Regions from separate parts of the Thiorhodovibrio frisius genome, predicted to be linked through region 2. Evidence: predicted binding sites of a transcription regulator. Region 2 holds the regulator's gene; the other holds the start of a gene.
What was found. The regulator FliA, encoded in region 2, starts transcription of late flagellar genes. The targets are predictions, from matches to a motif close to GCTAAAGTTNNNNNNNNNNCNGCCGATA.
Positions count from the first base shown of each region.

Region 1 (11,174 bases), 1.4 Mb from region 2:
CGGGCCATTGTGACTGCGGGTGCGGGGCTTGGCTGGCTATACGCCGGGCTTTGCCTGCTCGCCTGGCCGCTGTCGCTATTGTTGCCGGCAATGGCCAGTCGCCCTTTGGGTGCGGCCTTGCGCTGGCGCAAACTGGCCATTGCCGGCTTTATGCCAGCTTTATTGACGCCCCTGTTGCTGTGGCCAGTGCCGAGCGATTTTCTGCCGCTGCTGATCGGCGATTATCTGGCGCTGCATTTTCTGCTCTACGGCCTGCTGACCTGGGGGGCGTTGGCGCTGGTGGGTGGTCTGCCAGATGGGGCGAGCTTCGCGCGCGCGGGGCGCGCGAGTACAGCTGGCGTTCTGGCGATAGGCGCCACAGCCTGGCTAATTTACGCGGTGGTGGGCTTTGGCTGGCCGACGCATCAACTGGTGGCGAGCTTTTTCCCGCCGCTGACACGTCTGCCGAGCTTTTTGGCGCTGTTGCTCGGCACTTTGGTCTACGCGAGTGCCGATGCCTGGCTGGTCCATGGGCAGGGCGGCGCCCGCGCGGCCTCGCTGTTCACCAAGGTGCTGTTTCTGCTCTCCCTAGTGCTGGCGGTGGTGCTGAATCTGGACGAGTTATTTTTTCTGGTGATTATCGTCCCGGCGATCCTGCTGCTGTTTGTTGTTTACGGCTGGCTGGATTTTCTGTCCTATCGGCGCACCTGGCAGCCCTTGCTGGGTGCCATAGCGAGCGCACTGGTGTTTGCTCTGACGGTGACTGCGACCTTTCCTGTCGTGGCCTGATTAAAGGCTAAAGCCACCAGGTTTCCGCGCCTCCAAGCCCCATGTTCCAAACCCGCAACCGCAAGCCCGGAGTGACAACTCCGGGCTTGCGGTGCTGGGATGGTGCGAAGCCTCTGGCGAGACCTTGGGTTTGTGTCTGGCCGCGAAGGCCGCAAGGTCATTCGTCAAATGCAAAGGCCACCAGCTTGCCTTCTTCGCCATCGGTTAGGCGTAACACATGGCCGCGTTTGGTCAGGGGTTCGATGCTTTCGGTAGCGCCGTGGACAACGAAGTCGAGCTTGTCGCCGGCGGCGAGGGGCATATCGGCATAGAAGCTACAGCCGCCCGCGCTGAGATCAATCAATTTGACTTTCACGGTTGCCTGGTTGCCGAGGTGGGTGATGCTGGCGGTGGTTTCTGTTGAAAGGCGCATGAAGCCGCGGCGATCATCGTCATGGATCATGGGTGTGTCCTCTTTTTGTAATCGATACTTGCATACCTGTGGCGGATTAAGCGCATGCATGCAGGTTTAAGTAGTAATCTGTGTTGCAACCTGCAGGACGGTGTGACCGCCGCCGCTGGTCTTGGGCAATGATAACTGCAAACCGGGTGTCAGGGCAGGGATGCGCACGGATTTTGTGCGCGAGCGCGCAATGAAACCGCCCGGACTGGCCAGAGGCAGGCCGAAGCCGGGGGCGTCTTGAGTGCTGGTGGGTCTAGAAAATCTCGGCCCGGGTCAGACAGCGAGGTCGATTTGCTGGATGGTGCCGGGCGAGCCACGCTCGGACAGAAACACGCCTGATGAACGGATTTGCCCGAGCAAGGCGTTGTCCTGGTCTTTTAGCTCAAACGGGGTGGTGATATTGCCCAGGTAAATGGCACCAACGCCGCGCTCGCCGAGTCCGACGAGCTGATCCTTTCCATCTGCGGTCTTGGACCAGATGCGCAGGTTTTGATACACGCTGTCGTTTTCATCGATCCAGTTATTACCGTCATCGTCGTACTCGGCCAGCTCGGCGAAGCCCTCGCCAGTGGCGGGACCGAAGAGCTCGGAGCCATCGTTGACCTTGCCATCCTTGTTACGATCAAGCGCGAGAAAGCCGCTGTCGGGGCCGACAAAGGCAATCTGGTCCGAACGGCCGTCGGAGTCGATGTCGAATTCAAAGCGCGTGGTGGTCAGTTCGGCCGCGTTGCCGCCAAAATTGAGCACCAGCGGGTCTTTGACCTGGGCATCGCCGGCGCGAATGCTGACGGATTGCTCGCGCAGGAATTCGCGGCTCATGTTCAGCTCCACGGAAATGTCGATGGTTTTGCCGTCAGCCGTGGTGACTTGTCCTTGCGCAGAGAAGCTGGTGGATTCGGATTCGTAGTGGCGCTCGTAGGAGTCGTACTCGATGCCAAAGCCAGCGCTCTGGTTCTCACTGTCGTTGGCCGGCTGGGCAGTGGCTTGGGCGTGAATGCTGTTGAGTTCGGCAGCGGTGGCCTCGGCCTTACCCCTGGCTTCTTCCATCTTCTTGGCAAATTCGCCAGGGGGGGCCAGTTTCAGCTTCTTGCCGGTCATGGACTCGATCATCTTCTTGAGCAGCGAGAGCTTTAGCTCGTCTTTGTTGCTCATTTGGGTTTCGTCGACGTCGCCTGATGCTTTTGCGCCAGAGGCTTTTGCACCGGATGCGGGGGCAAAGGCTTTTTTCGGTTGCGCGGCCTGCGCGCGCAGCGACAGTTCAAGGGTATCGGCCCGAGCCTGAGCGAGTGCCTGACCAGCGGCGCGAGCGCTAGCGTTGGTGTTGACGTTGGCGTTGGCGTTGTTATTCGGGCGATCACCTACCCACATGTTCAGGCGCTCGTGGCTTTCGTGTTCCTTGACTGCTTTATGCTGGCTTTGCAGCAGCATGTCCGAGCTGGCAATTTTCATCGGTGGATCACTCCGGGTCCGACTGGTGTCATAAGGAGGGATGCAGGCGGATTGCGACCGGTTTGCATCTGCCGTCTCTACTTTGGGTCTAATGAGGTTAACGGGTCAGATGGTGAGAACCTAAACGCCTCCCGGACCGCTGTCCGAGCCGCGCGTGCCTTGATGGCGCAAGCCGGTGTGGCCGTCATTGAGGTATAGTGGTTGGCCGCTGAGAGACTGGAGGGCAGCAGGCTGGTGTCCCGCCCATTGCTTGCCCTGTGGCGTGATTTTCTTGCCTTGGCTGTCATGGTTTTTGATCAACTGTTTTTTTGCGAACCTCAGATGATGCTCTCGGGCTCTCGCGCACGCGGTGAGAGCCGATTTGAGAGTTCCGACGAGGCCGCGTGCGGCGGTGGCTTGTCGCTATGTCGCTGACTCCAGAGTGCCTCACGCAGCTTGGTTTGCGAACTGAGCCATTTGGGCCGGTGCCGGAAGATTCCGCGCTCTACCGCGATGCTCTGCTTGATGGCTTTGGGGACCTGGGGTTACGCGCGCTAGCTGAGCCGAGCGCCGTGTTGGTGCTGGCGGGGGCTGGGGGTGTGGGACGCAGTACCCAGCTGCAACAGATTTTGAGTCTGGTGGCGGACGATACCGATCTGATTGCTTTTCGCGCCCGGCCTAAGGTCGGCTTCGAGGCAGTCGACGCCACGCTCAGATTCCATCTGGGCCAACTGGGCAGCGAGGACGCAAGCGCGTCCTTGCTGCATTTGTTCGGTGAACGCCTGCGCGCCGGGCGGGCGCTTCTGCTGGCCATCGACGATGCCCATCTGCTAGGTGGGTCTGTGTTGGAGCATCTGTTTTCGTTGCGACGGCAGTTGCTTGAGCGTCTGGGTGCCACCGCGCGCTTGTTTCTGGTGGGCGACCCGGCATTTGCCGCCAACCCGCTGCCGGGTCTTGATGCTGAGGCCGATGCCCAGGTGCTCAGGCTCCATCTCCGCGCTTTTAATCGCGAGCAGACGCACGCCTATCTACGCCACCGCCTGCTGACGGCCGGGCATGCGCAACCCGATACCCTATTAAGGCGCGAACTAATTGATCGGCTGCATACCAGCAGCAGCGGCCTGCCGAAGTATCTCAATGCCCTGGCCGAGGATTGGCTGGAGGAATGCTGCGATCAGGGCGCATCCTTTGCCGCTGGGCAGGGTGATAGCTTCGACCAGGCACCCAGTGCGGCATCCGCTCCGGCGCGGGGGGAAGCGCCGGCCGATGCTATGGTCTCGGCGATGACTGCGCTAGAGGCGCTGCGCAATGCGTCGAGCCAGGCCCTAGAGTCGTCTGAGAAGGAATCTCTGCGTGCGGGTGCATCCAGTGGTGCGCGTCCCGATGGTGCTCAGGGCGCGGCACGCGCAGGTCAGTCGTCCACCGCCAAGAATCGCGCTCGGGGTGGAAAACGCTCCGGGCAAACCAAGGCCCGCGCAAAGAAGAGCCAGGCAGCGCCAGCCGGGGAGACTTTGCCGGTGTGGAATCGGCCTTGGTTTGTTCCGGGAGTGGCAGTGCTCAGCCTGCTCGCGCTTCTGCTGCCGCTTGTTTGGCAACTGCCCGGTTCAGAGGGGGAAGACCCCGCGCTGCGTTTGCCGCCGAGGGAGCTACCTGTCGCTCCGCGCCCTCGGCAAGTGCCTGTTGCGCCGGGGGTGCCCTTGGTCGGGCCGCAACCGTCAGCGCCTGCTGTGGAGCAGCCGCTTCGGCGCGAACTGGATGTGCCCGCGATTCTTCCCGGTGAGCCAGTGGCGGAGAATACGGCTGAGGCCGCCGATGCTGGAGCCGATTCAGCGCTGCCCGATGCCGCCGGGAATCAGGCGGGGACGGACAGCACCGAGTCGTCGTCCGAGGACTCGGCAGAGCGCAGCAGTGCGGCTGGCACGGATGGTGCCGAGAGCGGATCGGGCGGGCTGGACCGCGACTGGATTTTGCAGCAGTCGGGCGAGCATTTCACCATTCAACTGACCGCCGCGCGCTCGGTTGCCGCGGCACGACAGCATGTGGCGGGATTTGGCAATCTGGATGTGCGTTTTGTGCCGACGCGCAGTAAATCGCAGGACTTTGTGATCGTGCTTGCTGGTGCCTATCCCGCGCGCGCCGATGCCGAGCGCGCGCTCGAGAAGTTGCCTGCCGCGTTGCGTGAACAGGGGTACTGGGTCCGTTCGATTGATTCGGTGCGACAGTCGCTGCGCGAATAGTGCGCATGTCAGAGGCGAAGATCGGCGTTTAAGTTGCGAAGCAATCGGTCGTTACCCATTATTGTCCGGAGGTTTCGCAGAAGTCCCATTGTAGGCCGGGTTGAAAAACTTTTTTAAAGCGCAAAAACAGTAACATGCAGATAGGTTTCGCAGCGCACCCTTATAGTTTCGTGTATCCAGGCTTGCCTGGAGGCGCGCGTGCGATTATCGCTCGGCCATTGGGCCAGCCATTAAGCCAGCCCCAAGGCCAATCAGCGCCAGTTGCGAACCAAGGGAGCACTCAGAATCCGCCTGCGGCTTTCGGCTCTCCGGCTTTCCCCTATCCGGCCCCGGCGGCCGAAGCTGGCGCTGCCATTGGAAAAATGACAGCCTTCAATCAAGCGACCGGGCGTCTGGCGCCCCAGGATTCGCAGTTTTCTCAAAATTCGCCGACCAACGCGGACGTGGCGGCGACTGGGATGGCTGAGTCCGGGGTCGCCAATTCTCAGGGAGCCAGCTCTCAGGGAGCCGTTGCGGAAGATGCAGCGAATGAAGATGAAACCAAGGAAGATCCTGCGGCACTCGACGATGAGCCGGGCAATGAAGAGAAATCGCAGCAGGAACTCGCCCCCGAAGAGCAACGCGAAGTCCAGGATCTGCGCCAGCGCGATATGGAAGTGCGCGCACACGAGCAGGCGCATGTGGCGGCAGGTGGCCGTTATGTCACCAAGGCGCCGAGTTATGACTATGAAACCGGCCCCGACGGCAAGCGTTACGCGGTCGGTGGTGAGGTGTCTATCGATACCTCACCGGTGCCAGACGATCCCGCAGCCACCATGGAGAAGGCTGGGGTGATTCTGCGCGCGGCACTGGCGCCAGCGGAACCCTCGTCCCAGGATCAGCGGGTTGCCTCGCAGGCGCGGAGCATGGAGGCCCAGGCGCGCGGCGACCTGTTGCAGGAGAATCAGCGTGAGATGTCCGATGCGCTTGATCAAGCCCGGGACAGGCCCGGTGAGGCAGCAGAGGGCAGTGCTGCCGGGGTTGCCGCCACCACGGATGCCAGTGGCCGCTTGGGGCAGCGATTCGCCGGATTCTTTGCCGCGCCAGTCGGCGCGGCCTTAAACCAATTTGCCTGAAAGTTTTCTTGTCGCTTGCTCGGGGGGCTGTCTGGGGTGGGGCTTGCCCTGGGGGAGCTTGTCCTGGGGGGGCTTGTCCGGGAGGCTTGCTTGAGGGCTTTTAGTGGCACCTCAATGTCGGTTGTACCTCAGGCCGTCACATTGACGTTGCCGCCAACATTGTCCGGCAAGGCGGTTGCCTGCGGAGTCTCGGCAATACTCTCGATGAGGGCCGCCGCGCCTTGAACCTGTGCATCCAAGGCTTTGTTCAGTACCGAGATACCGACAGCGTCGCTGACTTGGGCGTTGTTGGAATTGGTCGCTAGGCTCGCGACGCCTGAAACGGAAGAAATATCCATCAATGACTCCTGTCAGTTGGGTGATCGTCGATTGGGCGAAGCTGGGGCGGTGGGAGTGACGATCATTTCCCGCCCATCCTCTCCTGTATCGGCCGCGTTGCTTAAAGTTTGACCCCGATGTGTCGTTAGATTGAGTTAAGATGACCGCGAGGATCAGACCCATGATGTTGCAACAAGCCGTTACCCAATCACTTTTCTCACCCCCACCCGTCGCCGCAGATACCGCGCAGTCACCGGCGCTTGCAGCTGGTTTCTTGCCGGCTTTTCGCCACGGGGCTGACGGGCAGGTGCGCCTGTGCCTGACCGATGACGGACGTCTGTCGAGCGTGCACCTGCTCGATTCCCTGCCGTCCGATTGGGTGTCCGAGCGCGATGATTGTGGGCGTCCTATGGCGCTGGTTGATCAGGTTTCGGCCGGTTATTTGCGTGGCGACCAGTTTTGGAGTCTTGGCGACCTGCGCCGCCCTCGGCTGGACAGCTAGTCTGCTCTGTTTCCTGCTGGTCTTCACTGCGTTGGCCAATCTTTCCTGGTCGGTTTTTTGAAGTCCCACCCGTTTCTGGTTTGTTTTCTCTCCCCACAGCCCGGTTCTTGCTAGACTATCAGCCTTAGAGAGTTGGTTTGACTGCTGGGAGCTGAATTAATGTCTGAGGGCATTACTCCATCGGCCGTGCTCGCGCAGATGGAAATCACCAAAGGCCTGTCCGAACAAGCGCGCGCCGAATTGGCGGGGCAGGCAAGATTGCTGCGTCTCGACAAGGGCAAGCGCTTGGCCCGGCGCCAGGCCGACAATCAACTCAGCGGTCAGCGGTTATTTCTAGTCGATGGGAATGTCGTGCGCGCCTGCAATGGGCTCGAGCGCGAAATCGACAGCTGCTTTGGTCTCAGTGATCCGGTTGAGTTGTTCGATGAGACGGGCTGCGAGGACGACGCCATTGTGACTCAGGCGCGGTGTTTGCTGCTTGGGGTGCCGGCGGCCTTGTTGTCAGAAATGGGCGGCGATGGCGCGCAGCTCAATGAGCTGGACCTTGATGACGCCGAAGGGGATTTTCTCACCGAGCTCTACGAGCAGATCAATTCCAATAGGCTGGAATTGCCGGCGCGTCCAGAGGTTGCGTTGCGTATCCAGAAGCTGACAGCCGACCCGGATGCCGGCATTGCTGAGCTGACCGAGCTGATACAGAGCGATGCCACCCTTGCTGGTGCCTTGATTCATGCTACCAATAGTCCCCGCTTTCGCGCGGCGAAGGAAATCACCTCCGTGCGGGATGCTGTGGTCCGAATTGGTTTTTCCAACACCCGGATGCTGGCGACGAATCTGGCCTTGCGTCAGATTTTTCGAGCAAAGCATCAGGTGGCGCGAGATGCGATTGCCGAGGTTTGGGCAGAAGGTGTGCTCAGATCGGCCTACTGTTCGCTGCTCGCACAGAAATTGAATCTGCTCGACCAGGACCGCGCGTTGCTGGCCGGGCTGCTGGCGCGCGTTGGTGCCGTGCCCATTATCCAGTTTTTTGATCAGCGCGGCAGTGCGGGGGGAGGGCGCCAGGAGCTCGACGAACTGCTGGAAAAACTCCTCAGCGTTACCGGTGTTCTGGTCATTAACTACTGGGAACTTGGCTCTGACCTGGTCGCGGTGGCAGAGCAAAGTACAAACTGGAGTTATCAGGCACCTGAACCGGACTATGCCAGTCTGAGCATTGTCGCGCGCTGGGCGGCATTGGCGCATCATGGCCAGCCCCGCCCGCCGGCGGCTGAGATTCCGGCCTTTGCGTGCTTGGGGATGCAACCCCCAGGCGAAGATGGGACATTGGCAGAGCTTGAGGGAAGCGAGGCGGCCCTTGACCGTTTGCAAAGTATGTTCGAGACCTGAACAGTTGCTTAACCACCGCTGTAAGGGATCGCCCCATTGCTGTTCTGGCGCTTGTCTGTGTTGGTGCTGGCCCTTGGTGCTTGGCGCTGATGCCGGGTAGAGCGACTGGTAACCAACTCTGCTGTGTCGTCCTTAACCAATTTCCGCGCTTGCAGCTAAACTGAAGAAGACCAAGGCCAGAAAATCGGTCGTTGGGATCGGTTAAGGCTATAGATGCTTGAGATGCTTGCGCACTATGGGAGGTCCTGTCTTGTCATCCATGACGATTGAATCGCTCGTCAAGTCGACCGGCAAGTTGCTGGCCATTCCCCGGGTGGTGGGTGAGGTCATGCGTCTGCTCGATAATCCGGATAGCGCACAGGCGCAGATTGCCAAGACGCTGGCGCAGGACCCTGCGCTGGTGGCCATGCTGCTGCGTCTTGCCAATAGTGCCGCTTTCTCGCCAAGTCGCACGGTCGATTCGGTGGATCGGGCTCTCGCACTGCTCGGACGCGAGCAAGTACGCCGCCTGGTGATTACCGGTGCTGTCACTGGGGCGGCCGACCGTCTGCCGGAGCAGCACCTGTTGCCATTGGAATTTTTTTGGCGTCATTCGGCCTACTGCGCGGTGATTGCCCGCCTGCTGGCGGAAGAGACCCATCGGCCGCTTGATGGTGTTGTTTTTCTTGGCGGTTTACTGCATGACTTGGGTCAGCTAGTGCTGTTTTCGCAAGCGCCGGAAGAAACTCAGCGCGCCTTCCTAAACAGCTTAAGCGCGCCTCAGGCAATTAGCCCCCAGACCGCCGAGCATGATCAGTTGGGATTCGATCATGCCGAGCTTGGCGGCGCCTTGGCCGAATGCTGGGGTTTGCCGCCAGTGTTGTGTGATATTTTGCGCTACCACCATGACCCGGCTGCAGCACCCGAGGGCTCTCGCGAAGCTGTCGCCCTGGTGCATATCGCCAACACAGGTGCCCATCTTGCCGAGCTCGATTCGCGCGACTGGTCCGACGCGCCGCCGATCGATCCAAGCGTATGGCCGCTTTTGGGGATCGCAGCGGATGCCCTGTTGCCTGTCATTGAGCAGGCTCAGTACCAGGTTATCTCGGTCGAGGCTCTGCATGACCCCGAGTTGGCTGATTAACCCGCCCGGCCAATCAGTCCGGTTAATCATTACGGTTAATGGTAATCATCCCCCGTAGATAGAGACTTTCAGCCAGGCCAGAAGGCAGCGCGTCGGCTTTTTGACGCTAACCGTCATGGTCCAGGCGTGAGTCGCTGAGCCGGCCGGCCTGGAATGTTACCGAAACAACAAGCTTTATTCTGCGGGGTGGCTGGAACCCTGGGCGTTCGTGGCGGATTGTTCCAGCGGGCGCCCCGCGAGCAGACTGGCCTCGAAGTTGGTCAGCACGCTAAATTCCACTCGCCGGGAGGCCTCGGCATCTTCTACGCCCCGGTCATCGCGCACCAAGCGTGAGGATGACAGACCCACCGCCGCAACGCGAGCGCGAAACCACTGCGCCTGCTGCACCGCATCAAGCCCATAGGCATAGCGCAGCACCTCCTGGGTGCGCTGCTGGCTTAGAGCCATATTGGCAAAATAGGCATCGAGCGGACTGCTATCTGGTCCCCATTCGCTCGAGGTATGTCCCTCGATGCGAATTTCACGAATGACTTCGCGGAAAGGCTCAAGCTGGCGGACATAGCGCGGCAAGAAGTCTTGCAGAATGGCCTCGAACTCAGGCTTGATGCGCGCCGAGTTGCTGTCGAACAGCACCTCAGGTTCGCGAAAGCGCAGCGTCAGGGTTGGGCGGTCGAACTCGGCATTCCAGCGCGGCAGATCGGCGCGGAATTCCTCTTCCAGTGACAGATAAATTGCCTGGCGTAGCTCGGCTGCGGTGACCCGTACCTCGGTCTCCACCTGATGACTGCGCTCAAGTTGCACCATGTGCAACAGCGCCAGGAACAAAAAAATCATCATCAGCGAGGCCATCAGGTCCGAGACCACCAGCCAGTGGCTGTCGCCGTCGGGTTCGACCGCCATTGCGCTGCGATTGGAAAGGCTGATGACACTCATTGTTTTTCACCCAGTGGAATGCCCTGGAAGTCAGGGTTGTTGTGACGGCCGGGGCGATGTGCCGGCGGCGGCTCAATGAAGGCGTGTCCTGCGTGTTGCGCGGCGAGCACGGCAGTTTCGATGCTCTCGAGCATGGCTGTGAGCCGTTTGTCCATAGCCGGGAAGGCGTCCTGGGCTTTGTCGCGCAATTCCGCGATGGCGCCGAGCAGGGCTTCAAGCTCCATGGTTTCGCGTCTCAGGCTGGACAGCGTGCTTTGCTGGTCCGCGACATGCTGGGAAATCTGCAACGCCTGCTGGGTGAGCGACTTTAGGCTGGCCTCGGATTTGGCGACGCCGGCGGTGGCGCGCTCGAGTTGACTGCCAAGGCTTTCCATCTGCTGGCGATACTGGTCCTGCCATTCCAGCAACTTGCCCACGGCCCCGTCGAGGCGGCGGAAGTTCTCGCCAAACTGCACGCCAAGCTTGTCGTTGAAGTCGCGAATGACTTCTTCGAGCGCGGCGACCAGTTGGCGCGAGCCCAGTTCGCTCAACTGCGCGGCAAAATTGTCCATGCCCTTCATCAGACGTTGGTGATGCGTTTCCATGGTCTGATTCAGGTGTTGATCGAAGCTTTTCAGTCCGTTGTTGAGCGCCTGGGTGGCGGCGAGTTGGGCTTCGGCCAGTTCAAGTTGGCGCCGGTCGTCCTTCTGTCCGGGTTGTGCCCGCGTGCCATTGTTCCCGGCGGCTGATCCGGCGCTCAGCACCTGCACGAAGCGCAGCACGGCGCTGAGCGCAATGCCGACAATACTGGTGATGAATGCGAGCTTGAGTCCTTCGAGCAGCGTTGGAATGCTGTATTCAACCTGTGTGACGTCGAATTGCAGCAGCCCGATGGCAATGCCGAGAAAGGTGCCAAGGATGCCAAGCGTGGTCAGCAGGGTTG
Region 1 covers NZ_CP121471.1:978,766-989,939, forward strand. Annotated here, with positions in the region: gene Thiofri_RS04745 (alpha/beta hydrolase) at 1-768, shown strand, start outside; gene Thiofri_RS04750 (PilZ domain-containing protein) at 926-1,210, opposite strand; gene Thiofri_RS04755 (hypothetical protein) at 1,484-2,659, opposite strand; gene Thiofri_RS04760 (AAA family ATPase) at 3,124-4,875, shown strand; gene Thiofri_RS04765 (putative metalloprotease CJM1_0395 family protein) at 5,334-5,990, shown strand; gene Thiofri_RS04770 (YjfB family protein) at 6,119-6,328, opposite strand; gene Thiofri_RS04775 (hypothetical protein) at 6,490-6,810, shown strand; gene Thiofri_RS04780 (HDOD domain-containing protein) at 6,970-8,196, shown strand; gene Thiofri_RS04785 (HDOD domain-containing protein) at 8,456-9,319, shown strand; gene Thiofri_RS04790 (OmpA family protein) at 9,494-10,252, opposite strand; gene Thiofri_RS04795 (hypothetical protein) at 10,249-11,174, opposite strand, start outside.
Region 1: the regulator FliA is predicted to act here: its motif matches at 6,415-6,442, upstream of Thiofri_RS04770 (YjfB family protein).

Region 2 (11,174 bases):
GTACAGCGCGCGCGGATTTCAGCTTGCCTGGATTGATGTCCGAAGCTTTGGATACTTGCTCTGCCGGACGTGCCCCGCTGGCGGGCGGAGGCGTGGCGGACGGGCCTGATGGGCGCGCGGGCGTTCCCCCCGGTGCGGGTCTGGCTGTGGTGCCTGGGGTGGATGCACGCACGCGGCTTCGCGCCAGGGTGCGCACGCGCCGGCGCAGCATTGCTTTGGCGCTCTCCTCGTCGCCGGCCATCTCGTTGAAGCGCTTAGGCAGAAAATCCATCGCACCGGCATCGAGCGCATCGAGCGTGGCCTGAGCACCATCGGTGGTCAGGGTGGAGAACATCAGGATCGGGCAGGGAGTGTCCGCCATAATGTGCCGTACTGCGGTGATGCCGTCCATGACTGGCATCTCGATATCCATGGTGATGACATCCGGCTTGAGTTCCTTGGCGAGCTTGATCGCCTCCTGCCCGTTCGCCGCCGTCCCTACCACCTCAATGCCGACATCGGCATTGAGGATCTCGGCAATACGTCGGCGAAAAAAGCCGGAATCGTCAACTACAACCACACGACACGCCATTATTTAAACCCCCGCAGCTACTGCCCGGCTGTGCGCGCCGCGGCTGATCAATCCACCCTTGCCCATGGTGCGCATGAGTTCGGGAACATCCAGTATCAAGGCAATGCCACCATCTCCAGTGATGGTGGCACCAGCCAGACCGGGTACATTGGTTAAACCAAGCCCCAGCGGCTTGATGACGACTTCCTCTTGGCCGACGAGCCCGTCCACCACCAGCCCGACCTTGCGCTGGCCAAAATGGACCACCACCACATGCGCCTCTTCGCGGGGATCAATGGGGACATCCGGGCGAATCCAACGCCCCACGTAAACCAGCGGCAGTGCGTGATTGCGCACCATGATTGTTTCCTGGTCATCAACGAAATGACTTTTGGTCAGATCAAGATCCAGAATCTCGGACACTGAGGCCAGCGGAATGGCAAAGCGCCTGTGGTCGAGAATTACCATCAGCGCGGGAAGAATCGCCAGCGTCAGCGGCAGGCGCACTTGCAGGCTGGTGCCACGACCGAGTTCGGAGTCGATTTCGACCGTGCCGTTGAGCTGTCCGATGCGGGTCTTGACCACATCCATGCCGACGCCGCGACCGGAGACATCGGAGATGACCTCCTTGGTGGAGAAACCGGCCATGAAGATCAGGTTGAAGGCATCACGATCAGACAGGCGTTCGGCCATCATCGGCTCGAGCAGGCCCTTAGAGACGGCTTTCGCGCGCAGCACGTTCGGGTCCATGCCGCGGCCGTCATCCTCGATGATGAGTGCGATATGGTCGCCTTCCTGCGCGGCGCCGAGTACCACCTTGCCCTTGCGCGGTTTGCCATGGGCCACACGATCCTCGGGGGACTCGATGCCGTGGTCCACAGCGTTGCGCACCAGATGCACCAGGGGGTCGGCCAGGGCCTCGACCAGGTTTTTGTCCAGGTCGGTCTCCTCGCCGAAGGTCTCGAGGTCAATTTCCTTACCCAGGTTGCGCGCCAGATCGCGGATCACACGCGGGAAGCGGCCGAAGACTTTCTTGACTGGCTGCATGCGGGTTTTCATTACCGCAGTTTGCAGATCGGCCGTGACCAGCGCCAAGGAACCTATGGCCTTGGACACCTCGTCATCGCCCATCTGGGAGCGCAGCATGCTGAGCCGGTTGCGCACCAGCACCAGTTCGCCGACCAGGTTCATGATCTCGTCGAGGCGATGGGTGTCGACGCGCACCGAGGTTTCTACCTGTGCATTGGTTTGGTTGCGCGCGGGTGCTTTGGCAGCCGCCGCACTGTCGCCCGGGGCAGACTTTTGCTCCTCGGCTGGCTTGACGGGCGCTGGCGTCGGTTCTGGTTTAGGCTCTGGCTTTGGTTCAGCTTTGGGCGGGGGTGCCGGCTCGGATGCGGATGGCGCGGATGCGGATGGCGTTTCCGCCGGCTTCTCGGGCTCTTTAGCGGGCGGGGGCGCCTCGACCGGCTTGGGCGCTCCACCGGAACCGTGTAATTGATCGAGCAGTGCCTCGAATTCGTCGTCCGAAATCTCATCGCTGTTGCCGGGTGCGGCCACCGGAGCAGGCGTTTCGGCAGCGGGTGCGGTTGCCTCAGGCGTCGCCTCGCTGCCGGGCTCACCACTGATGGCGGCCAGCAGGTTGTCGTACTCCGCGTCTGTGACCTCACCCGTGTTACCAGCGGCCTCGGCCTTTGTGGCTGTTTGCCTAGTGGGTTCGGGGGTGGGTTCGGGGGCAGGTTCGGGGTCTGCTTCCGGTTCCGGAGTTGGCGCTGTCGCGGCTGCGGGCGGGCTGGCATTGCCCGGCACGGCAAGTGTGTCGAGATCGGTGAGCAAGGCCGCAGGCGGCGGCTCGGGGTCCTGCCCGGACTTGATGTCGTTGAACATGACGTTCAATACATCAAGCACGCGCAGGATGGAGTCCATCAAAAAGCCGTCAATGCGCTTTTCGCCGTTGCGCAGCAGATTAAAAATATCCTCGGCACGATGGCAGACCGACACCATGGGATCGAGGCTAAGAAACCCCGCACCCCCTTTGATGGTGTGAAAACTGCGAAAAACGGCGTTGAGCAGCTCCTTGTTGTCGGGATCCTGCTCTAGGTCGATCAACTGCTCGTTGAGACCCTCAAGCAGCTCGCCGGCTTCGACAAGAAAATCCTGGAGAATTTCGTCATTCGGGTCGATGGCCATGACCATTACTCTTGCTGGTGAAGCTCATGCAGGCTAGCGGTTTCAAGCGGCATCCGGCTGAACGCAGGCTCAGAATCCGAGGCTCGAGAGCAGGGCATCGACATCGTCCTGACTGGCAACCACGTCGGCTTCTGTATCTTTGGTGTTGGGCACGGCAGGCCCTTGCGCCGCTAGCTGGTCGTCAGCGGTTTTGGCGCTTGCGGCACTCTTGGCACTTGCGGCAGCGTCTGCCGACTGGATTTTCTCCGGCTCCAGGCGCTCGCCGGAGAGTCGCACCAGTCCGACCAGGCTATCCTCGACCTCCTGCACCAGGCGGATGACACGGGCGATAATCTGGCCGGTCAGATCCTGAAAATCTTGCGCCATCATGATCTCTGACATCAGATGGCCCATGCGCTTGGTTTCATCGGTGGCGTCGCGCAGGAATTCATCAAGCTCTAAAGTGAGTTCGCGAAATTGGGTCACGTCGAGTTCGCGACCGCGGAACTTGGCCCAGCTCTCGGCAAAGCGCGCCGATTTCGCGTGCAGTGCCTCGGCAATGGGCAGGCCTTCTTCGACGGCATTCAGGGTGCGGTGCGTTGCCTGTTCGGTCATGGTGATGACGTGATTCAGGCGCTCCTTGGCATCCGGAAAATCGGCGCGCGTCAGCTCAAGCAGCCGCGAGTCGTCGCGGAAGCTGCGCAGGGTGTCATGGAGTTCGCGCGTCAGACGCCCGAGTTCCTCGAACAACTCGCGTTCATAGGGCGCGCCCAAGCGCTGAATGGTCAGACCTGCCGCGTCGATTTGCCCCGATTCGAGCTGTTCGATTAGCAACCGCGCCAGTTCAAGCTGTAGCGTCTGCTCTGCATCTTGTTGTGTTGACATAGATTGATTGTCTCACGTCGGCACGACCAGTGACACCAAGGCGCCCGCGTGGCGCGACGATCAGCCTTTGAGCCGTTCGAAGATTTTTTCGATCTTTTCTTTCAGCGTTTCGGCCGTGAAGGGCTTGACGATATAACCGTTTACGCCAGCCTGGGCCGCCTCCATGATCTGCTCGCGCTTGGCCTCGGCCGTCACCATCAGTACCGGCAATTCTTTGAGCCGTTCGTCGGCGCGAATCGCCTTGAGGAGTTCAATGCCCTGCATGATCGGCATGTTCCAGTCAGTGACCAGAAAGTCGAAATCCCCGTTTTTCAACATGGGTAGCGCAGTGCTGCCGTCGTCGGCCTCCATGGTGTTGTTGAATCCCAGCTCGCGCAAAAGATTTTTAATGATACGCCGCATCGTGGAGAAGTCATCCACGATGAGAATTTTCATGCCTTTGTCCACTTTCAGCTCCCTATCAGCCCAGTTAGCGATCAGAACCGCGACTTAAAAAATCGTTGTGCGCAAGCTTAGGTCTCAGTGCCTGAGCCGATCCACTCCTGCAGACGCGCCCGCAGCCGGTGAACGGATTGACTCCGGATCTGGCACACGCGGGACTCGGTAATCCCCATCACGGCGCCTATCTCGCGCAAATTCAGCTCTTCATTGTAGTAGAGCGCCAGCACCAGCCGTTCCTTTTCTGGCAGACTTTCCAGAGCCTTAGCCAGCGCCTCGCGAAAGTCGTCGCGCTCGAGTGCCTCGACCGGGGTCGAACCATCGGCCGGCAGTAGTCGATCCGGATCGCGATCCTGACCGAAAAGCTCATCAAGCCCAAGCAAATGCACGCCGGCGTTGTCTTGCAGCATGGCATGGAAGTCATTGAGACTGACATCAAGCTCAGCTGCGATTTCTCGGTCGCGCGCGCCGCGCCCCTCGCGCGCCTCGATTGTCTGAATGGCCTCGGCAATCCGGCGACTGTTGCGATGTACCGAACGCGGTGCCCAGTCCGAGCGGCGCAGTTCGTCGATCATGGCACCGCGAATCCGAATACCGGCGTAGGTGGCAAAGGTGGCTCCCTGCCCACCCTGAAACTGACGCGCCGCTTCAATCAGGCCAATCATACCTGATTGAATCAGATCGTCGACCTGCACGGACGCCGGCAACCGCGCCATCAGGTGGTGCGCAATGCGCCGCACGAGGTCAATATGTTCGGTAATGAGCTGCTCAGGCGACTGCGCGTCCGCATCGCTTTGATAGCCCTGAAGGGGTCGCTTCGCAGTCATGACGGATGCAAGGTCACGCCTCCCAGTGATCGACTTGATCGAGCGCCAGCCTCAATTATTGTCGCTCGGAACCAAGGTCACAAGCGCAAGGGTAACAGTTAGGCTGACGCTGATGCCTCCCTCCCACTCCGAATGATCAATCGGCTGTTTCACGCTATGGTCGCGCCAGTCACTTATGCCTGTTCAAGCATGCGCTCAACAAAGAAACCAAGGCCGCCGCTTACCCCGCGCGCGGTCTTCCATCCGTCGACGCGCCTTGCCAGCTCGCCAAAGGCGCGCGCCGCAGGGCTGCCAGGATACAGGCTTACCACCGGCACGCGCTTTTGTACCGCGCGGCGCAGATGCTCATCAAGCGGGATGGTCGCAGAGACATCCACCACGACCTCGGGCAAATATTGCGTCAGAACAGCTGAAAGTTTTTGCGCCAGGCGGCGCGCGGCATCGGCGTTCGCCATCATGTTGCAGACCAGATGGAAGCGGCGCAGGCCGTGATCCTGATGCAGCACCTTCATCAGCGCGTAGGCGTCGGTCATGGATGCCGGCTCGTCACAGACCACCACCAGCACCTCCTGTACCGCCTTGCAAAAACTGGTGACGGATTCTTGCAGGCCGGCAGCGGTATCGACGATGAGCACGTCAAGAGGGTCGCGATAGGAGCTGAAGGCACGAATCAGTCCGGCATGCTCGGCCGGGGTCAGGTTAGCCATGGAGGCGATACCCGAGGCCGAGGGGATCAGCAGAATGCCCTCAGGCCCCTCGATCAGGACGTCTTTCAGCTCCTCGACCTCGCCACTGACCAGATGATGCAGGGTGCGCTCGGGGCGCAGGCCAAGCAGCAGATCGGCATTGGCTAGCCCCAGATCGGCATCGAACAACATGACGCGCCGGCCCAGCCGGGCCAGAGACACGGCTAGATTGACCGATACATTGGTTTTGCCAACGCCACCTTTGCCGCTGGCGATGGCGAGAATTTTCAGCCCTGACTCATAGGCCGACATGAGCGCTCTTCCTGAATGGAACCACGGACTCGAGAATCATACCCTGATCCAACGGGCCAAGGCGATCAGCGATGGCGGCCGAGCCCAGCGGGCGGGCCGGCGATTGCTGTGCTGGTGCACGGATGGGAGCGCTGCGCGTCAGCGGTGTTTCGCGCAGTGCCAGGCGCGTCAGGTACAGGGTGTCGATGGCGTGCAAGTGCTCGGCCAGCCCCTGACCGTCGCTATAAAAGGCCAGTCCCAGGCGCTGTTCGAGCAGGACTGACAGGGTCTCGCCGAGCTGCTCGGCCTCGTCGACCTTGGTCAGCACCAGCGCGCTCGGGTCGCTGCCCTGAAAGGCATGCAAGACCTGGCGCAGCACCCGCCCCTGATGGGTGGCCGCGATGACCAGCCAGGTTTCCAGATCGATTTCGGAGCGAATCTGGGCGAACAGGCGTTGCTCGGCCACATCGCGCGCGGCCTGCCCGGCGGTATCGACCAGCACTAGGCGCCCGTCGCCGGCGCGCACTGCCAGATCGGCCAGTTCGCGCTCGTTTTCTAGCAGCATCACCGGCACTCCGGCCATTTGGCCGAAAGCCTGGAGCTGCTTATAGGCGCCCAGGCGCTGGCGATCAAGGGTCACCAGGCTGATGGCGTCGCGTCCCATGCGGCGAATCTGGCGCAGTGCCAGACGGCTGATGGTGGTGGTTTTGCCAACGCCTGTGGGTCCAACCAGGGCCAGCATGCCGCCGCGCTCGAGGATGTCGGGTTGCTCGGTGACCAACGCCGATGACAGGCGCGCACGTACCCGCGACCAGGCGGTTTCGATGTTGGTGTCCTCGGGAATGCCGCCAGCAACGCTGCGCGCGAGTTTTTCATTGAAGCCGCACTCATTCAGACCCGCCACTAGCTCAGCTGCCAGCGGATGACGTGCGGCCCACTGGGCGCTCTCGCTGGCGCCATTTTGCTGGACCAGCAGATGGCGCAGATCGGTGAGTTCGCGACGCATGGCGTCAAGGTCCGAATCGACCGAAACCTGGCCGCGTCCGCCTGCGGACCGGGCTGCGCTTGAGCGCCCGGCAGAGCGTGCCGGCGCCGAATGCGCGCTCGGCGCGTCCTCAGTGTCAAGCGCCGCCACGATCTCGAGCATCCCCTCCACCCGGCGACTGGAGAGGATCACAGCGTCCGCCCCCTGTTGCTCGCGCACCTGCCGCATGGCATCGCTCATATCCTTCGCTCGATATCGCCTGACATTCATTTGTGCTCTCCATCAAGCTCCAAGGGGGTGAATCTCACCAGGGCCGGTTAAAGCCCATCGCTAATGTTTCCTCGCTTTCAGGCGGCGCGGGCATCGTTTTGTCCGACGGTCGCGACCACTCGAATGCGTCTGTTGTCCGGGATCTCGGTGAAGGCGATCACGGTTAAATTGCGCACCGCACCGCGCAGCCAGCTCGAGATCCAGGAGCGAATTTCCGGTGCCACCACCAGCACTGCCGGCGCGCCTTCTACTTCCTGGCGGCGGGCCGCGTCGGCTACCGCACGCTGCACTCGCTCGGCCAGGCTGGGTTCGATCCCGATAGTCTCGCCCTGACTGGCTTGAAGGGACTTATGCAAGAGCTGTTCCAAGGATGGGTCGAGCGCAATCAGAGGCAGCTCATCACTGGGGCCGACCAGGTCCTGCACGATGGAGCGCGCCAGCGCGACCCGCACGGTGGCGGTTAAAGTGTCGGGATCTTGACTGGTCTGGGAGCGTTCCGCCAAAGTTTCGGCGATGGTGCGGATATCGCGGATGGACACCTGCTCGGCGAGCAGATTCTGCAGCACCTTGAGCACCGCGCCGAGCGAGAGCTGCTTGGAGAACAGGTTCTCGACCAGCTTTGGTGAGCGCCGTCCGAGCTGATCGAGCAGATGCTGGACTTCTTCATAGCCGATGAGCCGGTAGGCGTTCTCGCGCAGTACCTGTGATAGATGGGTGGCGATGACGGTGGCGGCGTCCACCACGGTGTAGCCCGCACCCTGAGCCGCGTCGCGATCAGAGGGGTCGATCCAGAGTGCATCGAGATTAAAGGTTGGGTCTTTGGTTGGGGTGCCAGGTACCTTGCCAAACACTTGTCCGGGGTTGATGGCCAGCTCGCGATCCGGGAACACCTCGGCATTGGCCACATTCACCCCAAGAAGCGCAAGACGATATTGATTGGGGCCAAGCTCCAGGTTGTCGCGAATATGCACTGGCTGAATGAGAAAACCCAGTTCCTGCGACAGCTTGCGGCGCACGCCCTTGATGCGGCCCATGAGCTGTCCGTCCTGGCTGCGGTCGACCAGCGGAATCAGCCGGTAGCCGACCTCGAGCGCGACCAGGTCCACCGCTGGCACATCGTCCCATGACAGATCGCGCGTCTCCTCCGTGGGCACCTCAACCCCAGGTGGTAGCGCCTGCTGGGCTTCCTCGACCTCCAACTCGCGTGCGCGCCGGCTGATCTGATAGCCGGCGCCGCCGAGCATGCTGGCCAGCCCCAGGAACACCAGGTTTGGCATGCCGGGAATCAAACCCAAGATGCCGATGACCCCGGAGGATACATAGAGTACCTTGGGGTTTTCGAACAACTGCTTGCTCACCTGGCTGCCCATGTCCTGCGAGGTAGACACGCGGGTGACAATGAGCGCGGTGGCCGAGGACAGCAGCAGCGATGGCAACTGTGCGACCAGACCGTCGCCAATGGTCAGCAGGACGAAGTTCGACGCCGCATCGTTGAAGCTCATGCCGTGCTGCGTCGTGCCGATGATGAGCCCGCCAATAATGTTAATAAACAAAATCAGAATGCCAGCCACCGCATCGCCGCGCACGAACTTGCTCGCACCGTCCATGGAGCCGTAAAAGTCTGCCTCTTGGGCGATTTCTTCGCGCCTGGTGCGGGCGGTTTCCTGATCAATCAGACCCGCATTCATGTCCGCATCAATGGCCATCTGCTTGCCGGGCATGGCATCCAGAGTGAAGCGGGCGCTGACCTCTGATACACGACCGGCGCCCTTGGTGACCACCACAAAGTTAATGATGACCAGAATGGAGAAAACCACCAGGCCGGCGGCGAAGTTGCCGCCGATGACAAAGTCGCCAAAGGCCTGCACCACCCGTCCAGCTGCGCCCGTGCCATCGGCGCCGTTGAGCAGAATCACCCGGGTCGAGGCCACATTGAGCGCCAGACGCAACAGCGTGGCGATCAGGATAACAGTTGGGAAAATGGCAAAGTCCAAGGGTCGCGGGGTGTAGATCGCGACCATGATCACGACCAGCGACAGGGCGATGTTGAAGGTGAAGAGAATATCCAGAACAAAGGGCGGCAGCGGCAGCACCAGCATTGACAGCAGCGCCATCAATAGTATCGGCGCTCCGAGCCCGAAGCCGCGCAGGGATTGGAGGCGTTCGGCGATGGTGGGCATTAGCGAGCCTTGCGAGCCTGGCGCGCGGCGGCCGGGTCAAGATACTCGTCCGGCACCGGCAAGTCGCGCGGCATGGTCGGGCGCGCATCCGGACGCTTGAGCTGATAGACATAGGCGAGGATGCGCGCCACGGCGACGAAGAGTCCACCGGGAATTTCCTGCTCCAGCTCAGTGGTAAAGTAAATCGCGCGTGCCACCCTGGGCGCCTCGACCGCAGTGATCAGATGCTCGCCGGCCAGCTCGCGAATCTTAAAGGCCACCTCATCAACACCCTTGGCCAGCAGTCGCGGCGCACCCATGACACCTGGCTTATAGGAAATGGCCACGGCGTAGTGCGTTGGGTTGGTGATGATCACATCGGCCTTGGGCACTTCCGACATCATGCGCCGTTGCGCCATTTCCATCTGCATCTGGCGGATGCGACCCTTTACCTCGGGCTTGCCCTCGGTCTCCTTGTGCTCGTCCTTGACCTCCTGCAACGTCATCTTGAGCTGCTTGTTGTGGTTCCACAGCTGATAGGGCACATCGATTAGCGCGATCAGAATCAGCACTGCGGAGACCATCAGAAACACCCAGGCGGCCAGATGGGCGGCATGCACAATGGCCTGCTTGACCGGTTCATCGCCAAGCGTCAGCACCTCATCGACAATGGTCGAGAGCACCAGCGCGGCCACACCGCCCACCAGCACAAACTTGCCTAGCGCCTTGCCAAGCTCCATCAGCCCGGTCGGTGAGACGAAGCGCTTCATTCCCTTGATAGGGTTGAGCTTGCTGAACTTGGGCGCCAGCGCTTTTGACGAAAAATTGGCACCGCCAATAATGACCGGGCCGATCATGGCTGCCGCCGTGAGCAGCCCCAGCAGGGGGGCGAGGTTCAGCAACGCACGGCCGAACTGGGCGCCGAAATAGCCCGGAATCGCCGCCGGGTCGAACAGCAGCTCGCGCTCCAGTGTTAGTCCGTCGGCGAACTGATTGGCCATTCCGATGCCGATATAGGAGCCGAACAGCAGCATGAAGGTGCTGGCCACGATCAGCTCAATAACGGTGTTTAGCTCTTTTGAGCGCGGAACCTGGCCTTTCTCGCGGGATTCGCGGACGCGTTTGCCAGTGGGTTCTTCGGATTTTTCTTGGCCGTTTTCGTTTTCGGCCATCTTGATTCTCCGGTCGATTCTCCGCAGGGAGCGGGTGGTCCGATACAGCTGTGAGTCAGAGTCTGATCAAACGCTGAATCAACTCAAAGCCCAGTGTCATTAATTCGCCAAGTCGAGCAAAAACGCTCGGCAGCAGAATACTCAGTAGCACGAAACCGGCCAACATCATGACCGGAAAACCGACCGCGAAGATATTGAGTTGCGGGGCGGTGCGCGCGACAACCCCCATGGCGAGATTCACCATCAGCAACCCGGCTACCGCTGGCAGCGCAATCAGCAGGGCGCCGCCAAACATGGTGGTGCCAAAGTTAAGCAGCGTCCAGAAATCGTCCGGAGTCAAACCCCCGTCGCCGATCGGCATGGAGGAAAAACTCAGCAGCAGCATCTCGAGGAGCACCAGGTGGCCGTTCATGGCCAGGAACAGCAGGGTGGCGATAATGACAAAAAACTGCGACACAATGGGCACTTGAACCCCGGCGGCCGGATCAACCACGGAGGCAAAGCCGAGCCCCATGGACAGGGCGACGCTTTCGCCCGCCTGGGTGAGCGCCGAAAACACCATCTGCAGCACAAAGCCCATGGCGATACCGATGAGCACCTGCTGCATTGCCACCACCAACCCCTGCATGCTGAGCACATCGATCAACGGCGGCGCCGGCAACTGAGGTGCGATGACCATGGCAATCAGCAGTCCCATCCCCATGCGCATTCTGGCGTTGACGCCGCGAGCACCGAAGATGGGCGC
Region 2 covers NZ_CP121471.1:4,982,428-4,993,601, reverse strand. Annotated here, with positions in the region: gene Thiofri_RS22760 (protein-glutamate methylesterase/protein-glutamine glutaminase) at 1-571, opposite strand, end outside; gene Thiofri_RS22755 (chemotaxis protein CheA) at 575-2,737, opposite strand; gene Thiofri_RS22750 (protein phosphatase CheZ) at 2,807-3,601, opposite strand; gene cheY (chemotaxis response regulator CheY) at 3,662-4,048, opposite strand; gene Thiofri_RS22740 (RNA polymerase sigma factor FliA) at 4,114-4,866, opposite strand; gene Thiofri_RS22735 (MinD/ParA family protein) at 5,040-5,864, opposite strand; gene flhF (flagellar biosynthesis protein FlhF) at 5,851-7,098, opposite strand; gene flhA (flagellar biosynthesis protein FlhA) at 7,176-9,278, opposite strand; gene flhB (flagellar biosynthesis protein FlhB) at 9,278-10,429, opposite strand; gene fliR (flagellar biosynthetic protein FliR) at 10,485-11,174, opposite strand, start outside.